Linked DNA regions of Metabacillus sp. KUDC1714. The protein of the gene in region 2 binds, or shares a complex with, the protein of the main gene of each other region. Links are inferred from orthologs where the notes say so. Each region holds a gene or a part of one and is shown on either strand. Other genes may lie near its edges.

Region 1 (10,505 bases), 2.2 Mb from region 2 along the record:
TACTTGTATTAGGTGAGGTTCGTGATCAAGCTTTACGTAATGTTTCATTTGAAGCAATTGCAGCAGGAAAAACAATTTCTGAAGGGGGAGAAGTTGTTGCGGTATTAGTGGGTGAGAACATCGGTTCATTATCATCAGAATTGATTCATTATGGTGCAGATCGAGTAGTGACGGTAGAGGATGCAAAGCTTAACACATATACACCAGATGGATACTCACAAGCAGTATTAGCTATTATTCAAGAAGAAAGACCAGAAGGAATCGTGTTCGGTCACACCGCACTAGGAAAAGATTTATCTCCTAAAATTGCCGCAAGATTAAACTCAGGATTAATTTCTGATGCTACGGCAATTGAAGTGACAGGTGGAAATGTTGTATTCACTCGTCCAATCTATTCAGGAAAAGCATTTGAGAAAAAAATTGTTACTGGAGGAATTATTTTTGCCACAATTCGACCTAATAATATTACTCCACTAGCCAAAGATGAAGCACGAAGTGGAGATATAACCTCATTAGCAGTAACAATTAAAGATTTACGGACAATCGTAAAGGAAGTTGTACGGAAAGCTTCTGAAGGAGTTGATTTATCAGAAGCTAAGGTCGTTATAGCTGGTGGCCGAGGGGTAAAAAGTGAAAATGGCTTTGAACCTCTAAAAGAATTAGCAAATGTTTTAGGTGGTGCGGTTGGAGCATCTCGTGGCGCATGTGATGCGGACTACTGTGATTATTCGTTACAAATCGGCCAAACAGGTAAGGTTGTAACACCAGATCTATACATTGCATGTGGTATCTCAGGAGCAATCCAACACTTAGCTGGAATGTCAAACTCTAAAGTTATTGTTGCAATTAATAAAGATCCTGAAGCAAATATATTTAAAGTTGCTGACTACGGAATCGTAGGTGACCTATTTGAGGTAGTACCACTTTTAACAGAAGAGTTTAAAAAGCTAAAAATACATGCATAATTTCTAAAGCACGCAGGCCAGCGTGCTTTTCTTTTTAGTATCCATTACATAGCTAAGATTTTCATGAGAAAACAAACCATGTTTTGTTATAGAAACATTGGGAAAAGTATTAGTGAAGCATATTGTTAGCTTACTTTAAAAGTGAGTGCTATACTTTAAACATATTTTACCCTACAAATTAGGAGGAATTACAATGGCAATAACAAATGTAACAGATCAAACATTTTCAAATGAAACAAACGAAGGTGTCGTATTAGTAGATTTTTGGGCACCATGGTGCGGACCTTGTAAAATGATAGCTCCAGTTCTAGAAGAACTTGATTCAGATATGGGCGACAAAGTGAAAATTGTTAAGGTTGACGTTGACGAAAACCAAGAAACAGCTGGTAAATTCGGCGTTATGAGTATCCCAACATTACTCGTACTTAAAGATGGTGAAGTTGTTGATAAAGCTGTAGGATATCAACCAAAAGAAGCACTTGCTGAAGTAATAAACAAACATGTATAAAATTTTGGATTGACTTTTGTCAGTCCTTTTTTTTACCTCGAAAGTATCCATTTAGTGGAATATATTATTTCTCCTAAAGCTATGAGCTAAGTTTTGATAATGTATTCACTTTTCTTTAGCAACCAATAATTGCTCAGGAAATGATTGTATGTACTACGACTATTTAACATAGTACGAAAGTATCGAGACATGGTAAAATTAGTTTAGTTAATAATGGACAATAATCCGCTATTTTAATGCTACTCATTAATGTAGGGGATTACTGCCTATTTAAGAGGGTTAACTTTTAACATTTAGTAAGGAGTGTTTGCTATGAAGGATCAAATAAAGGAAAAGCTTGCACTTCTTCCTGATCAGCCTGGTTGCTATATTATGAAGGATCGCCAGGGGATAGTCATTTATGTAGGTAAAGCGAAAGTATTAAAAACAAGAGTTCGATCCTATTTTACAGGATCACATGACGGGAAAACATTACGATTGGTAAATGAAATTGTTAATTTTGAATATATCGTGACATCGTCCAACTTAGAAGCATTAATACTAGAATTAAATCTTATTAAAAAGTATGATCCGAAATATAATGTGATGTTAAAGGATGATAAAACTTATCCATTTATTAAAATTACGAGCGAGCGTCATCCACGATTACTCGTTACAAGACAGGTTAAAAAGGACAAAGGTAAATACTTTGGACCATACCCTAACGTTCTATCTGCTCGTGAAACAATTAAGCTTTTAGATCGATTATATCCGCTTAGAAAATGCTCCACATTACCTGATCGGGTATGTCTTTATTATCACATGGGACAATGCTTAGCTCCATGTGTAAATGATGTATCAGTCGAAACGAATCGTCATATAGTAGAGGAGATTTCAAAGTTTTTAAATGGTGGATATAAAAAGATAAAAGAAGAACTATCTGATAGAATGATGAAAGCCTCAGAGGAATTAGAATTTGAGCGTGCAAAAGAATTTCGAGATCAGATTCTCCATATTGAAGCTACGATGGAAAAGCAAAAAATGACATTAAATGATCATGTAGATCGTGACGTATTTGGCTATGCATATGATAAAGGGTGGATGTGTGTACAAGTCTTTTTTATTCGCCAAGGAAAGCTTATCGAAAGAGATGTATCAATGTTCCCAATATACGATAGCCCTGAACAGGAATTCTTAACGTTTTTAGGGCAATTTTATTCAAAAGCAAATCATTTTGTACCAAAGGAAATTTTATTACCTGATAGCATTGAATTTGATTTAGTTGAAAAGCTATTAGACGTGACTACTCTTCAACCTAAACGCGGCAAAAAGAAGGATTTAATTTTATTAGCTCATAAAAACGCAAAAATCGCTTTAAATGAAAAATTTTCTTTAATCGAAAGGGATGAAGAAAGAACAATTAAAGCTGTTGAAAATCTTGGAGATAAGCTTGGGATTCAAACTCCACTTCGTATAGAAGCCTTTGATAACTCAAATATCCAGGGGACAGACCCTGTATCTGCAATGGTTGTGTTCGAAGATGGAAAACCTGCAAAAAAACATTATCGTAAATATAAAATTAAAAGTGTTCAAGGTCCCGATGACTATGAATCGATGAGAGAAGTTGTGAGAAGACGTTATAGTCGTGTTCTGAAGGATGATCTTCCTTTACCGGATTTAGTAATCATTGATGGAGGGAAAGGACATTTAGCTGCTGCACAAGATGTATTGGAAAATGAATTAGCATTAGATATTCCTGTTGCAGGTCTTGTAAAGGATGATAAACATCGGACCTCTGAACTAATAATCGGTTCCCCTCCTGCATTTATCCAACTTGAGAGAAATAGTCAGGAATTTTATCTTTTACAAAGAATTCAGGATGAGGTCCATCGTTTTGCAATTACCTTCCATCGTCAATTGAGAGGTAAAAATGCACTCCAATCGATCTTAGATGATATTCCTGGTGTTGGTGCTCAAAGAAAGAAATCACTTCTTAAGCACTTCGGATCGTTAAAGAAGATGAAGGAAGCTAGTGTAGAACAATTTAAAGAAGCTGGTATGCCTGAAAATATTGCCAAGCTAATCTTTGATCATTTAAAAGATTAGACACTGTTAATTTTAAAGCGCATATTCTCATTTTGGTGTTTACTGATCGAGTAACCGTGAGGCAATAAATCACCCTATATGTAGCTTATTGATAGTATTAAATAAGCCGCTTGCGCTTTTCTTAAAAGTTTGGTAAACTTTTAAATAATTTCATATTTGATCGTTAGTTTGTTAAATGATGGTAGAGGTGCGAATTTTAAGAGTAGCCTGTTTGAGGAGTATGGTCTCCAATGATAACTGGTGAAAGGAATGTTCGCCGAAGTGAGTAAAGCACCATTTGCTTTAGTTGCTGGTTTTACATTTAAGAGATGTAAAATTGTCAAGAAATCTATTTCTTGGAGAGCTATCTCATTGTAAGAAACGAAGTTTTTTTTCGTTTAGTAAGCAATGGGATGTTTTTCGTCTCATTGCTTTTTTATTTGCAGTCGAAGCTATCCAATCAGTACTAAACATTCTTGCATAGCACAAATGTTACTAATTGAATAGTTGCTCTAACCTTCTAGCAAACAGGGTTCGATCATGAAAATTAACAGAAGGGTGAGATTAATTTGGGTATTATCGTTCAAAAATTTGGTGGTACATCAGTTGGTACTGTTGAAAGAATCTTAAATGTAGCAAACCGTGTCATTCAAGAAAAAGAAAACGGGAATCAATTAGTTGTCGTTGTGTCAGCAATGGGGAAGTCAACCGATCAGCTTGTTGGTCTTGCAGGGCAAATTACTGAGAGACCTAGTAAGCGGGAAATGGATATGCTTCTTACAACCGGTGAACAAGTGACAATATCATTGTTAGCAATGGCATTACAGGAAAAGGGACACGATGCTATTTCATTTACTGGTTGGCAAGCAGGAATTCAAACAGAAGCAAGACATGGCAATGCCAGAATTACAAATATAAACCCTGACGCGATAAAGAAAGAATTATGTGCTGGGAAAATTGTCATTGTTGCAGGCTTTCAGGGCTTTTCAGACGTCCAACAAATAACAACTCTTGGCAGAGGTGGTTCAGATACGACAGCAGTTGCTCTTGCAGCCGCCTTAAATGCTGATAAATGTGATATTTATACAGATGTAACAGGTGTATATACAACAGATCCAAGATATGTAAAAGGTGCTCGTAAGCTAGAAGCAATTTCATATGATGAAATGTTAGAGCTAGCTAATTTAGGAGCGGGTGTTCTACATCCAAGAGCAGTCGAATTTGCGAAGAATTACAGCATTCCATTAGAAGTTCGTTCGAGCATGGAAAATGAACGTGGTACGATCATTGAGGAGGAAACAAACATGGAGCAAAACTTAGTTGTGAGAGGGATTGCATTTGAAGATCAGGTAACAAGAGTCTCAGTTTTAGGGCTAAGAAATGAATTGACGACACTTTCTACTATTTTCTCAACTTTAGCTAAGCAGGGCTTAAATGTCGATATTATCATTCAAAGTACAACAAGTGACAATAAAACGTCGATCTCATTTTCTGTTAAAACAGGTGATCTTGAGGATACAATTTCAATCCTTGAGCAACATAAGTCTGTATTGAATTATGAAAAAATTGAATTTGAATCTGGTCTAGCAAAAGTATCAATTGTTGGTTCTGGTATGGTGTCAAACCCAGGTGTTGCTGCAGAAATGTTCGAAGTATTAGCTAACGAAGGAATCGAAATTAAAATGGTTAGCACATCTGAAATAAAAGTTTCAACAGTATTGTCAGCCGAGGATATGGTGACAGCGGTTGATATTCTTCACAGTGCATTTGAACTTTCTAAAGAAGTTGCTAAGGTATAAAAATAAAAAAGAAAGAGGGTGACTAAATGTTTTTTGAGACATTGAGTCACCCTCTGTAGTTTTAACCTTTACGAGCGCTGCGTTTCCCTATAGAAGGTTCTTCTAATATTTGGTCTTTTTGGTCCCATTGTGCTGTAAAAACCACTTTATTAGAACGTTTTTTTACTTGTTCGTATGTTTCGGTAATGTACTTGTTCATCGATTGTAGCTGTTCTGCAATAAAACCAGCTTCTAACTGAAATGTACATTCATTTGTCTTTTTTAATCTGATAGCAATGAGCTCTCCACCTAGCTCGAATTCCATCTCATTCTTTTTGTTCTGTAGTAAAGTGAGATTTCCCCATCCAGCAGCTTCAAAAAATGCGGATATTTCTTCGATTGATTGAACAGGATATCTACGAGCTAATCCTTTTCCAGCCCAATACAGCATTTGAGGATGATCAGACCCGAGTATATCTGGGAGCAAGACCTCTCTAAGTATTTCTAGTCCGAATGCTGGTGCTTGGATATCCTTTAATTCTTCGATATTAACGAGTACTAATTGTTTGTTCACGGAATTCCCCTCTTTCTATGGTTTATTATATAACAAGTAGTGTAGTGAAAAACATGTAATATTAAGTAAAAGAAGGTTGAAATTTTATTAATAGTAGGGGAACTTATGTTTTTAAATTTAATATTTATTAATAATGATAGTTAAATAAAAAAGGTAACGTTGTTGAATTTACACTATATTGATAAAATAAAATTAAAGGAAAGTAGGATTTGTCGAAAAATTAAAATTTATGAACACGTTTTCTTGACGCTCATACGTTATGGGAGTAAAATGTATTTGTTACATTTTATCTTTTGTAAGGTGGCAGAATTTGATTTTTGTCTACCTTTTAATGCCCATTATGTTTTACATACAATCAATGGTGACCACTATTGATTAAAGTTTAACTTTATCAGGAAAAGATAATTAGGTGAAAAATGAAAAAGTTGAGTTAAAAACTGGGCGCAATATTGAAACTAGGGGGTAAGTTTAATGGCTGGAAACAGAGAGTTTGTGAATCGTAGACTGCACTCATTATTAGGGGTAATTCCTGTAGGCCTCTTTTTAATTCAGCATCTTGTTGTCAATCACTTTGCAACAAGAGGTGCAGAGGCATTTAACAAAGCAGCTCATTTTATGGAGATGCTTCCTTTTCGCTATGTATTAGAAGTGGTAATTATCTTTCTACCAATTTTATACCATGCAATTTACGGAGTTTACATTGCTTTTACAGCTAAAAACAATGTAAGTAATTATGGGTTTCTTCGCAACTGGCTATTTATGCTACAGCGTGTATCAGGTATAATTACATTCATTTTTATCGCTTGGCACGTTTGGGAAACTAGAATAGCAGCTGCACTTGGGGCACAGGTAAACTATGACATGATGGCTTCAATTTTAAGCAGTCCTTTTATGCTAGCATTCTATTTAATTGGAGTTATTTCAACCGTATTCCATTTTGCTAACGGATTATGGTCATTTGCTGTTAGTTGGGGAATTACCGTTACTCCACGCTCTCAATTGATATCTACCTATGTAACGCTTGCAATCTTTATAGCGTTATCAATTGTGGGAGTTCGAGCAATATTTGCATTCGTCTAATCCAGTAATAGCTATTAAAAGGAGTGGGCTTAATGAGTAAAAGTAAAATTATCGTTGTCGGAGGCGGATTAGCCGGTTTGATGGCTACTATGAAAGCCGCTGAAGCTGGCGTTCAAGTAGATTTATTTTCATTAGTACCTGTAAAACGTTCACATTCTGTATGTGCACAGGGTGGAATAAACGGTGCTGTAAATACGAAAGGTGAAGGAGATTCACCTTGGGAGCATTTTGATGACACAGTATACGGTGGAGACTTTTTAGCTAATCAACCGCCAGTTAAAGCATTGGCAGATGCAGCTCCATCAATCATTCACCTATTTGACCGATTGGGTGTTATGTTTAATCGTACTCCAGAAGGATTACTAGATTTCAGACGTTTTGGTGGCACTCAGTATCATCGTACAGCATTTGCTGGTGCAACAACAGGGCAGCAATTACTTTATGCACTAGACGAACAAGTTAGACGCTATGAAGTTGCTGGTCTTGTTACAAAATATGAAGGCTGGGAGTTTTTGGGTGCAGTAATTGATGATGACGGTGTTTGCCGTGGAATCACAGGTCAAAACCTTACTTCTATGCAAATTGAATCATTCCGTGCTGATGCTGTTATTATGGCAACAGGTGGACCTGGTATTATTTTTGGTAAATCAACAAATTCAATCATTAACACTGGTTCTGCTGCTTCCATTGTCTATCAACAAGGAGTTACCTATGCAAATGGTGAATTTATTCAAATTCATCCAACAGCAATCCCCGGTGATGATAAGCTCCGTCTTATGAGTGAATCAGCGCGTGGAGAAGGTGGACGAGTTTGGACGTATAAAGATGGAAAACCATGGTATTTCCTTGAAGAAAAATATCCTGCATATGGTAATCTAGTTCCACGTGATATTGCAACACGTGAAATCTTCGATGTTTGTGTGGAACAGAAGCTAGGTATTAACGGCGAAAACATGGTGTATCTAGATTTATCTCATAAAGATCCAAAAGAGCTTGATATTAAATTAGGTGGTATTATTGAAATCTATGAAAAATTCATGGGTGAAGATCCACGTAAAGTTCCAATGAAAATTTTCCCTGCTGTGCACTATTCTATGGGTGGACTATGGGTTGATTATGACCAAATGACAAATATTCCTGGATTATTTGCAGCTGGTGAGTGTGATTACTCTATGCACGGAGCAAATCGTTTAGGTGCAAACTCATTACTATCAGCAGTTTATGGTGGTATGGTTGCAGGTCCGAATGCAGTGAAGTATATCAAAGGTCTTGAAAAGAGTGCAGAGGATCTTTCATCATCTGTATTTGACGGACACGTGAAGCGAGAAGAAGAAAAGTGGAATAATATCATGAACTTAGATGGTAATGAAAATGCTTACGTTCTTCATAAGGAATTAGGAGAATGGATGACAGATAATGTTACTGTTGTTAGACACAATGATAAGCTGCTTAAAACTGATGAGAAATTACAAGAGCTTATCGAACGCTTCGATAAAATTAATATTAACGACACAGCTAAATGGAGCAATCAGGGTGCAGCATTCACTCGTCAATTGAAAAACATGCTTCAATTATCACGTGTTATAACACTTGGTGCCTACAATCGTAACGAAAGTCGTGGCGCACATTATAAACCAGAATTCCCTGAGAGAAATGATGAGGACTTCTTAAAAACAACTATGGCTACACATACGGGAGATCGTACAGCACCTGAATTTAACTATGATGATGTTGACGTATCATTAATTAAACCACGTAAACGTGATTATTCAAAAAGCAAAGAGGGGGATAAAAAATGAGCGAGAATAAAGTAGTTCAATTTATTATAACCCGTCAAGAATCACCAGAAGCAGCGCCTTATCAGGAAAAATTTGAAATTCCATATCGCCCGAATATGAACGTTATCTCAGCACTTATGGAAATTCGTAGAAATCCTGTAAATGCGGAAGGGAAAGAAACAACTCCTATTAACTGGGATATGAACTGCTTGGAGGAAGTATGTGGAGCTTGTTCGATGGTAATAAATGGAAAGCCTCGTCAATCTTGTTCAGCGCTAGTTGACCAACTTGAACAGCCAATCCGCCTTGAACCAATGCGTACATTCCCTGTAGTACGTGACTTGCAAGTTGATCGGAAGCGCATGTTTGATTCACTTAAGAAGGTTAAAGCTTGGATTCCAGTTGATGGTACGTATGATTTAGGTCCTGGACCACGTATGCCTGAGAAAAAACGTCAATGGGCATATGAATTATCAAAATGTATGACATGTGGTGTGTGCTTAGAGGCTTGCCCAAATGTAAATAGTAAATCTAATTTCATTGGTCCTGCTCCTTTATCACAAGTCCGTTTGTTTAATGCTCATCCAACTGGTGAGATGAATAAATCAGAGCGTCTTGAAGCAATTATGGGTGATGGTGGTTTAGCGAACTGTGGAAATTCACAAAACTGCGTGCAGTCGTGTCCTAAGGGGATTCCTTTGACAACATCAATCGCAGCATTAAATCGTGATACAACGATACAATCATTCCGTAATTTCTTTGGTAGTGACCAAGGTTAATTGTTTTATATGAAGAAGGGCTGACTTTTTAAGTCAGTCCTTTTTCTGCAAGATAAGGCATTACATTATTGGCTAGCTAAAACGTTAAACGATATTTATTGGCATTAGAAATATGTGTTGTGAAAGAAAGGAACATTTTGAAAAGTATTTCATATATTGACTGTTTTGACGAATCGTACAGAAATAGTTTTTCTTTTTCCTATCTAATAAAAATTAGATTTTCTAAAACAGATATGTTTGGACATATGAACAACACGGCTCCTTTTACATACTTTGAAGAAAGGAGGATCTAATTTTTTAAGAAAATTGGCATATGCAAGCCTGGATGAGTTCAAATGGATAAAAATTCCAGTTGTTGCCAACTTACAATGTGATTTTTACAACAAGGATTTTTTGATGACGAAATCACCTTATGTGTGAAAATAAATCGAATTGGAACATCATCTGTTGATTTGAATTACTTAGGAATAAATCAAAACAGGGAGAGTCTTTTTGTAGGGCGAGGAACTGTCGTACAGATTGCAAAGCATACGGGCAAAAGTGTTCCGTGGTCTCAAGAAGATAAAAAGAGAATGCACGAATTAGAAGAACTAGCAAAATTGTAAAAAATAGACGTTGTTTAGGATATTTTCCTTCATCTTTCTGTCACAGTGGCCCTTGGAAACACATAGTATATGTTGACTAAATATATACCCATACGTTTGATCAGCTCTCACCTTAGCAAGGAGGGTTACAATACTTGAAAGAGAAAGAGTTTCAATCAAAGCCATTACTCACGAAAAGAGAGAGAGAAGTATTCGAATTGTTAGTTCAAGATAAGACAACAAAGGAGATTGCTAGCGAGCTCTTCATAAGCGAAAAAACGGTTCGGAACCATATCTCGAATGCGATGCAAAAGCTTGGTGTTAAGGGACGTTCTCAAGCGGTTGTTGAGCTCCTTAGAATGGGTGAACTAGAGCTCTAACCAATACCGGCTACC
Region 2 (10,516 bases):
AAGTTTAAGGCCATCGCAGATAAAAAGAGACTGCAAATTATGAACCTCCTTACACAAAAAGGCGAAATAAATGTTAATGACCTAGCTCCAATGGTAAACATGACACAATCTAAGTTATCGTATCATTTAAAAATACTTTTGGATGCGAACCTCATTATTAGAGAGACTAGAGGTACATGGAATTACTACAAACTTAATTTAGATGAAGTGAACCACTTATTGTCAGCAGAACTCTGTTGTTTATTTAGACCTACTTGCTGATAAAAATTTTTAGGATAAATATCAATTTTTTTTGATTAATATATCAAAATAATTTGTTTTAGAAGGAGTGACATAATGTTTAATGAGTATGAATTTTATTTGCTTTCAAAATTAAAGAAGGAGGAAATGCTGGATTCCAATCTTCGAAAATCAAATACTTCAAAACAAGTTTTCAAATCCAATGTCAAAGCCGAAGCAAAAACGATACCTTTAGATTCAACACTTTGCTGCGAAATACCTTGCTGCTAAAAGGAGAAGATAAACAATGTGGATCGAGACATTAAAAGATTTTATTTATATCGCTTTAGAGTTAACAGTTTTATTTATTGTTATTTCCTTTCTCATTAGTCTTTTACAAGGGTATATCCCCTATGAAAAGATCGAGAAAAAGTTGGCTGGCAAAAATCGAATAGTAGCTGCTTTAGTGTCCATTGTTTTTGCCTTTATTACACCATTTTGTTCTTGTTCCACCATACCAGTAGTTGTAAATATGTTGAAAAAGAAGATGCCTTTTGGGATTGTCATGATCTTTTTATTTGCCTCTCCAATATTAGACCCAACGATATTAACCATTATGGGTGTGGTACTTGGTTGGAAGGTAACGATTATTTACACTGTTGTTACAAGCATTTTCTCAATCATTATTGGAGTTGTACTTGAAGCACTTGGCTTTGAAAAGTATGTAAAAAATGTTGTGATGTCTGGATATGAGGATAGCAACAAAAAGTTTAACCTTAAACTAGCCTTTAAAGAAACGATGGATTTAATGAAAAGTGTATATCCCTACTTAATCATCGGTGCAGCTATTGGTGCAATCATTCATGGATTAGTTCCGACTGAATGGATTTCATCTGTTTTCGGTGAAGATCATTGGTGGTTAATCCCAATAGCTGCAATCATTGGAATTCCATTATATATACGCCTTTCAAGTATGATTCCTATCTCACAAATTTTAATTATGAAAGGGATGGCGTTAGGTCCTGTTATGGCAATGATGATAAGCTCAGCTGGTGCAAGTTTACCAGAAGTCATTTTATTGAAATCTATTTTTAAAAAAGAATTAGTTGTTACCTTTGTATTATCTGTGGTAGCAATGTCCACAATTTCAGGCTTTATCTTTTATCTAATTTAAAGAAATGGAGATGTTCTTATGTTAAGTTTTTTCAAAAAAGGTTCTAAAAAGGATTCAAATTGCTGTAACGTGCAAATTGAAGAAGTAAAAGAAAGCAATACTTCTACTTCTGTAGAAAAGAATGTGTCTAGTACAAATGAGGACGAAAAGAAAAATTGTTGTTAGAAAAACAAAAAACAAATTGGTTGTAAGGTTTACTGATTAAATAACTTAGAAAGGTCTCATTAAAACGAGACCTTTTATTATTATTAAGGGGTTGTAAATCTTTTACTGTAATTCATGGAGGAACACTAGGAAAAAGTTATTTTCATCTTATATTATTTACACCATTTAGCCATCCATGATGCATATTATTTTTTACTTGTATCACTATAATGCCAGCGTCCTGACTTTGTAACGATTATCGAGAAAATTTTAACAAAGGAAGTCACTGACTCCCTTTGTTAAAAAATAAATATTTCTTTTAACAGCATTCACTAGCCCCTAATAAAACTAATCCTGTACCATTTTCATTTTGTTCTTTATCTAATGTTAATTCATCCGTTCCAGTAATTTGTGAATCGATAGCCACTTTGATTCCGTTAATTGATTTTACGATATCAGATTCCTCTGGTGCATCTAAAGAGATCGTAAATTGAGGACCACAGCACCCAGCAACAGAAGTAAGTCGAATTCCTTCTGCACCTTTTTCATTTAAAAAGTTTTCTAACAATTCTTTCGCTCCATCAGTAATTTTCATTACTTTTCCCCCTATACTTTATTATGCATTTGGATAGATTCTTTTTAACGTTTCTTTCATTTCTGGTTTTACATTAATCTTTGGTCGTGCAGTTTTTGCAATACCTTCTGCTTCTTCGATTGTCTTTGCTTTTCCTAAAGCTAAAAGTGTGCCAATTGCAACAGTACCTGTACGGTTACTACCTCCTTGGCAATGAAAATACACATTTTTCCCTTCATTATATGCATTTACTACATGATCAATCGATTTCTTAACCGATACATCCTGTTGATCAGCGTCATCCACAATTGGACTATGCACACGATTATACGGTGATTCTTCTTTTGGTGCCTCTGCTCTTAAATCATATGCTACATCGACCTTTTCATTTTTCATCACATCATGAATATCATCTGCACCACCGATATAAATACGATCTTTCAATAATTCATGGTAATTCTTTGTTGTCATATTAACTCCTCCTATTACAATGATTTGCTCCAATCATGAACTGCATTTCCTTCTAAATATCTTTCAGCATCTAGAGCTGCCATACATCCAGTACCCGCAGCTGTTATTGCTTGACGGTATTTTTTATCTTGTACATCTCCACAAGCAAAAACACCAGGTATATTGGTTTCAGTTGTTCCAGGTATAACGTTTATATATCCTGTTTCATCGGTATCAATTTGACCATTTAAAAATGATGTATTTGGCGTATGACCGATTGCAACGAAAATACCATCAGTTTGAATAATTTTTTCCTCATTGGTTTCATTATCTTTTACTTTTAATCCTGTAACACCATTTTCTCCTGCCGTTACTTCTAGCGGTGTTTGATTAAGTTCCCAAGATATTTTTGGATTCTCTTTTGCACGATCCTGCATGATTTTTGAAGCACGAAGCTCATTTCTTCTATGAACTATAACAACTTCACTTGCAAACTTCGTTAAGAAATTTGCTTCTTCCATCGCAGAATCTCCACCACCAACAATAATAACTTTTTTACCTCGAAAGAAAAATCCGTCACACGTTGCACAGGTACTTACACCTCTACCTATGTTCTCTTTCTCTCCTGGTATATTCAAAAGTTTTGCGGAAGCACCTGTTGAAAGAATAAGTGATTCTGTCTCGATTTCACCTATACCATTGACTTGTAAGCGATATGGTTTCTTAGATAAATCAACTTCAGTTACCCATCCTCTTTTAAATTCTGCTCCAAAACGCTCTGCTTGCTTTCTCATGTTATCCATTAGTTCTGGTCCCGTAATACCATCAATAAAACCAGGAAAGTTCTCAACCTCAGTTGTTAGTGTTAATTGTCCCCCTGGTTGATCCCCCTCAATAACAATAGGATTCATATTTGCTCTTGCTAAATAGATTGCAGCAGTTAACCCTGCTGGTCCAGTTCCTAAAATGATGACTTTCTCCATAGTGATCCTCCAAATATGTTATGATCTGACATACTCTTTGATTTCGTCATATCCTATCTTCTCTTCGCTAATCCAAGGAATGATGGCAGAACGAGTTGCTAATTCCTCGTTAACCTTTTGGATCCATTTTTTTTCAGATGAAGCTCTACCCATTAAAATAGGATCTTTGGTTTTTGTAGCAAATAAACTTTGATTAATTACCCACCATACTGGTTGAATTTCTGCACGTTTTAAATCCTCTTGAAGTCTCGCAGCTTCTAAAACAGGTGTAGTTTCAGCTAAAGTAACAATTACTACACTCGTTTCTTGTGGTTTTTTTAACCTTGGAAGCAATTTGCTCACACTTTCAGGTACTTCTCCAGTCGAACGAGCAAGTTCTTTATGGTAATTCTGTGCAGAATCTAATAACAACAAAGTGTGTCCTGTCGGTGCTGTATCAATCACGACAATTTCTTGTTCTGATTTTGCAACAACCTCGGCAAATGCTCGAAATACAGCAATTTCTTCTGTACAGGGTGAATTTAAGTCTTCTTGTAAGTAGGCAAGACCCTCTTCATCTAGCTCTTCACTTGCTTTTGAAAGAACTTCTTTCTTGTACTTTTCAACTTCCTCAATTGGATTAATGGCACTAATTGTTAGATCATTATTAATATCACTATTTTCAAACATGTAATGAATATGGGAGGCAGGGTCTGTTGTTGTTAAATGGACTTTATGTCCTTTTTCTGTAAGTCCAACTGCAATTGCTGATGCAACTGTTGTTTTCCCTACACCCCCTTTTCCCATGGTAAAAATAATTCTTTTGTTTGTGCTTGATAAATCATCAATTACATCATTTAGTCTATTTAAGGAGAGGTTGGAATCTAAACCACTTACCTCTTCTGACTCAGATAAAGAATACTGTTTAAATAAATAACGAAGGTTTTGAATACCTGTTAAGGGATAGGACACAAATGGTAACGAATAGATCGGCACTTGTTTTAATTCATTAGGAATTTGTTTCAATGCATTTTGCTGACGATGATAAAAAGCAGAAGAGACCGCATCGTCCGAAATATGAGTTTGTAACACACCATTCATAATAAGCGTTTGATTTGTTATTCCAATTCCCTTTAATTCAACTGATGCTCGCTTTGCTTCATTAATGGATGAAACTTCAGGTCTTGAAACCAAACATAATGTTGTTTTTATGGGGTCAGATAATACATCAACTGTTTTTGAATACAAATCTTTCTTTTCCCCCAAACCAGATAAAGGACCTAAACAGGAAGCACCATGTGTACTTTCTTCTAGAAATCCAGTCCATGCAGTTGGCAATTGGAGCAGTCTTAATGTATGTCCAGTTGGTGCAGTATCAAAAATAACATGGTCATACTCGCTTACAGTTGAATAATCTGCTAACAAATTTGTAAATTCATCAAAAGCAGCAATTTCAACCGTACAAGCACCAGAAAGTTGCTCTTCCATTGTGGCAACCACCGATTCAGGTAATTTACCACGGTATGGTCCTACTACCTTTTCGCGATAATTTATCGCAGCTTCTTCTGGATCTAAATTACAAGCAGAAAGATTAGGTACGTTTGGAACGAACTTAGGTGTATTCGTTAATTCAACTTCTAATACATCCTGTAAGTTTGAAGCTGGATCTGTACTGACCAGCAATACTTTTTTCCCTGCATCAGCTAAAGCAACAGCTGATGCACAAGCAGTAGAGGTTTTTCCAACCCCACCTTTACCTGTAAAGAATAAATATGGAGTCTCGATACTTTTTGGATTAAAAGGCTGATACATTATATCCCTTCTTCCCTTGTATTACAGTTGCTTTAAATCAATCGATAATTTAACCTTAGGTTTTTCTTTTAATTCAGCTGTCTTAACACCAAACCATTCGGAAAGTTCTTCGTTTGTTGGATATTCTCCTACTTTTTTAACTTGGTTATTAACTAGTGTTACAGGAAGTGCATCAGGACCCTTTTCATTTAGTATTCTGGTTATTTCATTATTCTCTGCAAACGCATTAGGTTCGCTTGTTAGATTGTATCGGTTAATTTCAAAACCCTTTTTTCCTAGAGAATAAACGGCTGATGCTACACGAGTTAATTCAGGATCAACACTTGGTCCACATACACCTGTTGAACAGCACATCGCAGGGTCAAATATTTCAACTTTCATATCTTTTCATCCCCTTTATTAAGATATAAGAATTTACTTATACATTAGTTAAAGTGAAAGCCGAGAGGGTTTCTCACGGCTTTCGTTTTTCTTATTATTCTCCAGTTTTTCCGAAACGTTCAATTCTTTCTCCAATTTCATCACGAACACGTTGGAAAAATGCCCATTTTTCTTCTTCTGTACCTTCAGCTTTTGCTGGATCATCAAAGCCCCAATGTACACGTTTAATATGTGGAGGAGTAACTGGGCAATTGTCTGCCGCATGACCGCAAAGTGTAACAATTAAATCAGCATTATTTAAAATTTCAGGATCAATCACATCAGATGTTTGATTCGAAATATCGATTCCTGTTTCTTTCATTGCTTTAACTGCATTCGGATTTAAACCGTGTGCTTCTAAACCAGCACTTTTCACTTCCCACTCATCACCTAAGTGTTTTTTCGCCCAGCCTTCTGCCATTTGGCTTCTGCAAGAATTCCCAGTACATAAGAAGTAAATTGTTTTTTTAGACATGTTAATTGCTCCTTTTTAAATAAGATTAATGGATGATAAGTAACCAAATATATAGACCAACAAGTGTAATAAATAATGTTGGGATGGTTAAGATAATTCCTGTTTTAAAGTAAGTACCCCAAGAGATTTTCACATCTTTTAATGATAAAACATGTAGCCATAATAGAGTGGCAAGTGAACCAATTGGTGTTATTTTTGGTCCTAAGTCAGAACCAATCACATTGGCATAAATAAGTGCTTCTCTTATTACACCAGTTGTATTTGTATCAGAAATGGCAAGTGCATCGATCATAACAGTTGGCATGTTATTCATGACAGAAGATAAAATGGCAGCGATAAATCCCATTCCCACTGTTGCTACAAATAAACCTTGATCAGCTGTCACTTGGATTAAATCTGCTAAAACATTTGTTAAACCAACGTTTCGCAAACTGTAAACAACTACGTACATTCCAATTGAGAAAAATACAATTGCCCAAGGTGCTCCTTTAACAACTGTTCTTGTGTTAACCGCAGGACTTCTTTTTGCCATAAATAGAAAGAAGATGGCAACAATACCTGCGATAAACGAAACAGGAATTCCAATAAACTCACTTGCGAAATATCCAACAAGTAATATACCCAAAACAACCCAAGACAATTTGAACATCTTTTCATCACGAATTGCTTCAACAGGTTTTTTTAATTGAGATATATCGTAATTACTTGGAATGCTCTTTCGGAAAAAGAGAAATAAAACCAAGATACTTGCACCTAAAGAGAATAAATTTGGAATGATCATTCTAGATGCAAACTCAACAAATCCAATTCCAAAAAAGTCAGCTGATACGATGTTAACTAAGTTACTTACAACCAATGGAAGAGAGGTAGTATCTGCGATAAATCCACTAGCTATAATAAATGGAAAGACCATTTTTTCACTAAAGTTTAAATTTCTTACCATTGCTAAAACAATTGGTGTAAGTATTAAAGCAGCTCCATCATTTGCGAAGAATGCAGCTACAATAGCTCCAAGAATACTTACATATACAAACATTTTAATACCATTACCTTTAGCTGCTCTAGCCATGTGGAGAGCCGACCATTCAAAGAAGCCAATTTCATCTAGTATTAGAGAAATAATGATAATGGCTATAAAGGCTAAGGTCGCGTTCCAAACAATTGATGTTACATCGATTACATCTTTAAAATCTACAACACCTACTAGTAAAGCTAATATGGCACCACTACAAGCAGACCAGCCAATTGATAATCCTTTTGGTTGCCATATGACTAGTGTAAGTGTGAGTAAAAAGATGACTGATGCTAAAATTACTGATGTCATTTGTTAACCCCTCCATTATTCACACGAGATTCGTAATCCTTGCTCCTCTAATTCTTTTATTCGATAATCTTGGTTAGGAAGGTGTTCAAGTATATTTTGAACTAGTGAATAGTAATCACTATTTTTATTTAACGAGTAGATGATCCACTGCCCTCTTCTCGTTTCTTTCACAATCCCTGCATCTTTTAGTTTACGAAGATGTTGACTAATTGCCGGCTGACTTGCTTTAAAGATTTCAACAAACTCACAAACACAACAATCATTTGAATCTAACATTTTCACCATTGTTAGTCTTGTTTTATCACCTAAAAGCTTTAGAATTGTTGCAGCCTTTTCTATTTCAATCGTAGTTTCTAGCATTTAATACACCTCCAATGATTATCCGTATATTAATATATAATAATTTACTTATATATTCAATAGAAATGATGTGTTTTTATTATTAGAAGCATCTTCTTAATTTATGCAGATAGACAGCTATAATTTTATACCATTAAAAAAGCCACTGAAATCTCAGTGACTCTCTCCACTTATAGATATTTTCTAGAAATACTTTTACCATCATACGTAAACAACACTGGCTTATCCTCTAGCACACTTTCCATATGAACTGGTCGCCCCCATAGCTGATACACATAAGGTAGAACCTTCTCCAAATACTTAAGATCCAACTCAATATCTTCAAACCAATGTTTTAAATAAAGCTCATTATTTTTCAAGTAGTCTCCATCATTTACAGTAATGTATGGAAATCCACCATTTACACGCATACTTACGAGCTGGTCTCGGACCGCTTCCCACTCTTTATCAACAATTTTATAATCACGCCCCTGTTTCTGGAACAAATACATATCTTCTCGCATGACAAGGTCCTTCGTTAAATAATTACGAATAAACGATATATCTGATTCAACTTCACGTACTTCAAACATTTTGTCTCGACCAGATCCTGGTGTTGCCCCAAACATTTTCATCTCTTCTGTTGGGTTGTTGTAGCGCTCCTCAATATCTTCAAAGATTTTTAATCCTAAATAGTAAGGATTAATACTAGTTTTAGATGGCTGAACAACACCTGCGTTTAATTTTGCAAATTCGATTGATTCATCAGATGTTAAATCAAGCTCACGGATGATCCGTTGATGCCAATACGAAGCCCAGCCCTCGTTCATGATTTTTGTTTCTAGCTGTGGCCAAAAATACAGCATTTCTTCACGCATCATCGTTAATATATCACGCTGCCAATCCTCTAGCTCACGACTATATTCCTCGATAAATAAGAGAATATCTTTTTCTGGAGATGGTGGAAGTTTACGTTTTTTCTTTTTAATTGAACGATTTAGATCTTGTTTTTGATCAAGCTTCCAAAGGTCATCATAAGGTGTGATTGTTTTCATCTCTTCTTCTTCGATATCAATATCATCAATTGTCCATGCAAGTTTCGGACGTACTAGTGAGGGATCAATATGCTCTTGAATAGAAAGAACAGCATCCAAAAATGTTTCTACTTCATGTCTTCCATACTCAATCTCATAATTTTTAATTCGTTCTGCTGTTGCTGCCATGCTTTCAACCATTTCTCGTTTTGTATTACTAAAACGAGCGTTATTTTTAAAGAAATCACAATGCGCTAATACATGGGCGACAATTAATTTATTTTGGATCAGGGAGTTTGTGTCTAATAAGAAGGCATAACAAGGATCAGAATTAATGACTAGCTCATAAATTTTACTTAATCCAAGATCATATTGGAGCTTCATTTTATGAAATTGTTTACCAAAGCTCCAGTGTGAGAACCTCGTTGGCATACCATATGCGCCAAATGTATAAATAATATTAGCAGGACAGATTTCATACCTCATTGGGTAAAAGTCTAGCCCAAATCCTTTTGCAATCTCAGTTATTTCACCAATTGCATATTCAAGGGCCTTTTGATCAGCATCTTTCATGGTCTCCCCCCTAAGCTATTCTTAACATAGTGTATGAGCGGTATTAGCGAAACATGAGGTTGTATTTTTCAGATGAATAAGTTTTTATCTTTAAAAATGAAAAATAACAAAATGAAAACCCTCCTCATGCATCTACATCAACATGGGAGGGTCTCGTTATTATTTCATTTGCAGAACTTTTTTTCGTTCAAGCAATTGATTGAAATGCTCAAAGCCAATACTTTTAGATCCAATGTAGTTATTTGAAGATTCTCCATAAAATCCATGAAAATCAGATCCGCCTGTTTGAATAAGATTCAATTTCTCAGCAATAGTTCTTGCTTTAATTTCATCTTTATTATCGTGCAATGGATGTAATACTTCTATTCCTTCAAGGCCTGCACGGGCCCACTCATCGACAGCTGAAAAATTATCAAATTGTCCAGGATGGGCTAGGACCGGAATTCCTCCCGCTTCTTTAATCACGCGAATGGCATCTAATACGTCAATGTAATCAATTGAAACAAAGGCTAACCCTTTTTCCTGTAAAGTTCCCCCTCTTTTAAATAGCTTTTGATATAGATCACCATAGATTTTGTCCGTATAGCCTTTGTTTAATAATGCATGCATAATATGTTGTTTATACACCCCAGTTCCACCTTCACATAGGGCATTAACCTCTTCCCATTTAATATCATATCCAGCATTTTTAATCAGTTTCACCATTTGCCATGATGCCTCATGCCTTTTGGCTACTAATGGTCCGCACAATTCAGCTATCGATGGATGGTTAGGAGTAATATACAAACCTAATATATGTGCACGTCTGTTTCGCTCGTAATCATAAGCAGAAATCTCGATTCCGGGAATAATTTCTACGCCTAAGGTTTGTCCAATTTGGATGGCTTGAAGAAGACCTTTTGTTGTATCGTGATCGGTAATGGCTAAATGCTTAACACCTTTGTCTTTAGCAAGCCCAATGACTTCCTCAATTGAAAAAGAATTGTCCGATATATTTGTATGACAATGTAAATCGA

Evidence for each region.
Region 1: the proteins of arsC (region 2) and trxA are in contact, whole or in part, in an NMR structure (PDB 2IPA), measured with the Bacillus subtilis proteins. The link is inferred for Metabacillus sp. KUDC1714 from one-to-one orthologs.

What each region holds. Positions count from the first base shown.
Region 1 is NZ_CP055263.1:381,420-391,924, reverse strand. The notes cover bases 1-2,815. They hold trxA (thioredoxin), read left to right. Parts: upstream 1-1,158; coding sequence 1,159-1,473; downstream 1,474-2,815. Other genes in these bases: uvrC (excinuclease ABC subunit UvrC), read left to right, coding at 1,786-2,815; HUW50_RS01965 (electron transfer flavoprotein subunit alpha/FixB family protein), read left to right, coding at 1-965. Also shown: more of uvrC, read left to right, coding at 2,816-3,558; HUW50_RS01950 (aspartate kinase), read left to right, coding at 4,107-5,336; HUW50_RS01945 (YslB family protein), read right to left, coding at 5,398-5,889; HUW50_RS01940 (succinate dehydrogenase cytochrome b558 subunit), read left to right, coding at 6,361-6,969; sdhA (succinate dehydrogenase flavoprotein subunit), read left to right, coding at 7,002-8,768; sdhB (succinate dehydrogenase iron-sulfur subunit), read left to right, coding at 8,765-9,526; HUW50_RS27380 (acyl-CoA thioesterase family protein), read left to right, coding at 9,943-10,131; spore germination transcription factor GerE, read left to right, coding at 10,266-10,490. UniProt on the Bacillus subtilis protein: Participates in various redox reactions through the reversible oxidation of its active center dithiol to a disulfide and catalyzes dithiol-disulfide exchange reactions.
Region 2 is NZ_CP055263.1:2,627,982-2,638,497, reverse strand. Bases 4,521-7,346 are described here. They hold arsC (arsenate reductase (thioredoxin)), read right to left. Parts: upstream 6,231-7,346; coding sequence 5,811-6,230; downstream 4,521-5,810. Other genes in these bases: HUW50_RS12550 (arsenic transporter), read right to left, coding at 6,256-7,346; arsD (arsenite efflux transporter metallochaperone ArsD), read right to left, coding at 5,357-5,716; arsA (arsenical pump-driving ATPase), read right to left, coding at 4,521-5,335. Outside these bases: HUW50_RS12595 (ArsR/SmtB family transcription factor), read left to right, coding at 1-261; HUW50_RS12590 (permease), read left to right, coding at 527-1,393; HUW50_RS12585 (hypothetical protein), read left to right, coding at 1,412-1,558; HUW50_RS12580 (adhesin), read right to left, coding at 1,857-2,132; HUW50_RS12575 (protein-tyrosine phosphatase family protein), read right to left, coding at 2,154-2,582; trxB (thioredoxin-disulfide reductase), read right to left, coding at 2,597-3,544; more of arsA, read right to left, coding at 3,563-4,520; more of HUW50_RS12550, read right to left, coding at 7,347-7,554; HUW50_RS12545 (ArsR/SmtB family transcription factor), read right to left, coding at 7,570-7,914; HUW50_RS12540 (SpoVR family protein), read right to left, coding at 8,085-9,500; HUW50_RS12535 (PHP domain-containing protein), read right to left, coding at 9,660-10,516. UniProt on the Bacillus subtilis protein: Catalyzes the reduction of arsenate [As(V)] to arsenite [As(III)]. In vitro, can dephosphorylate para-nitrophenyl phosphate (pNPP).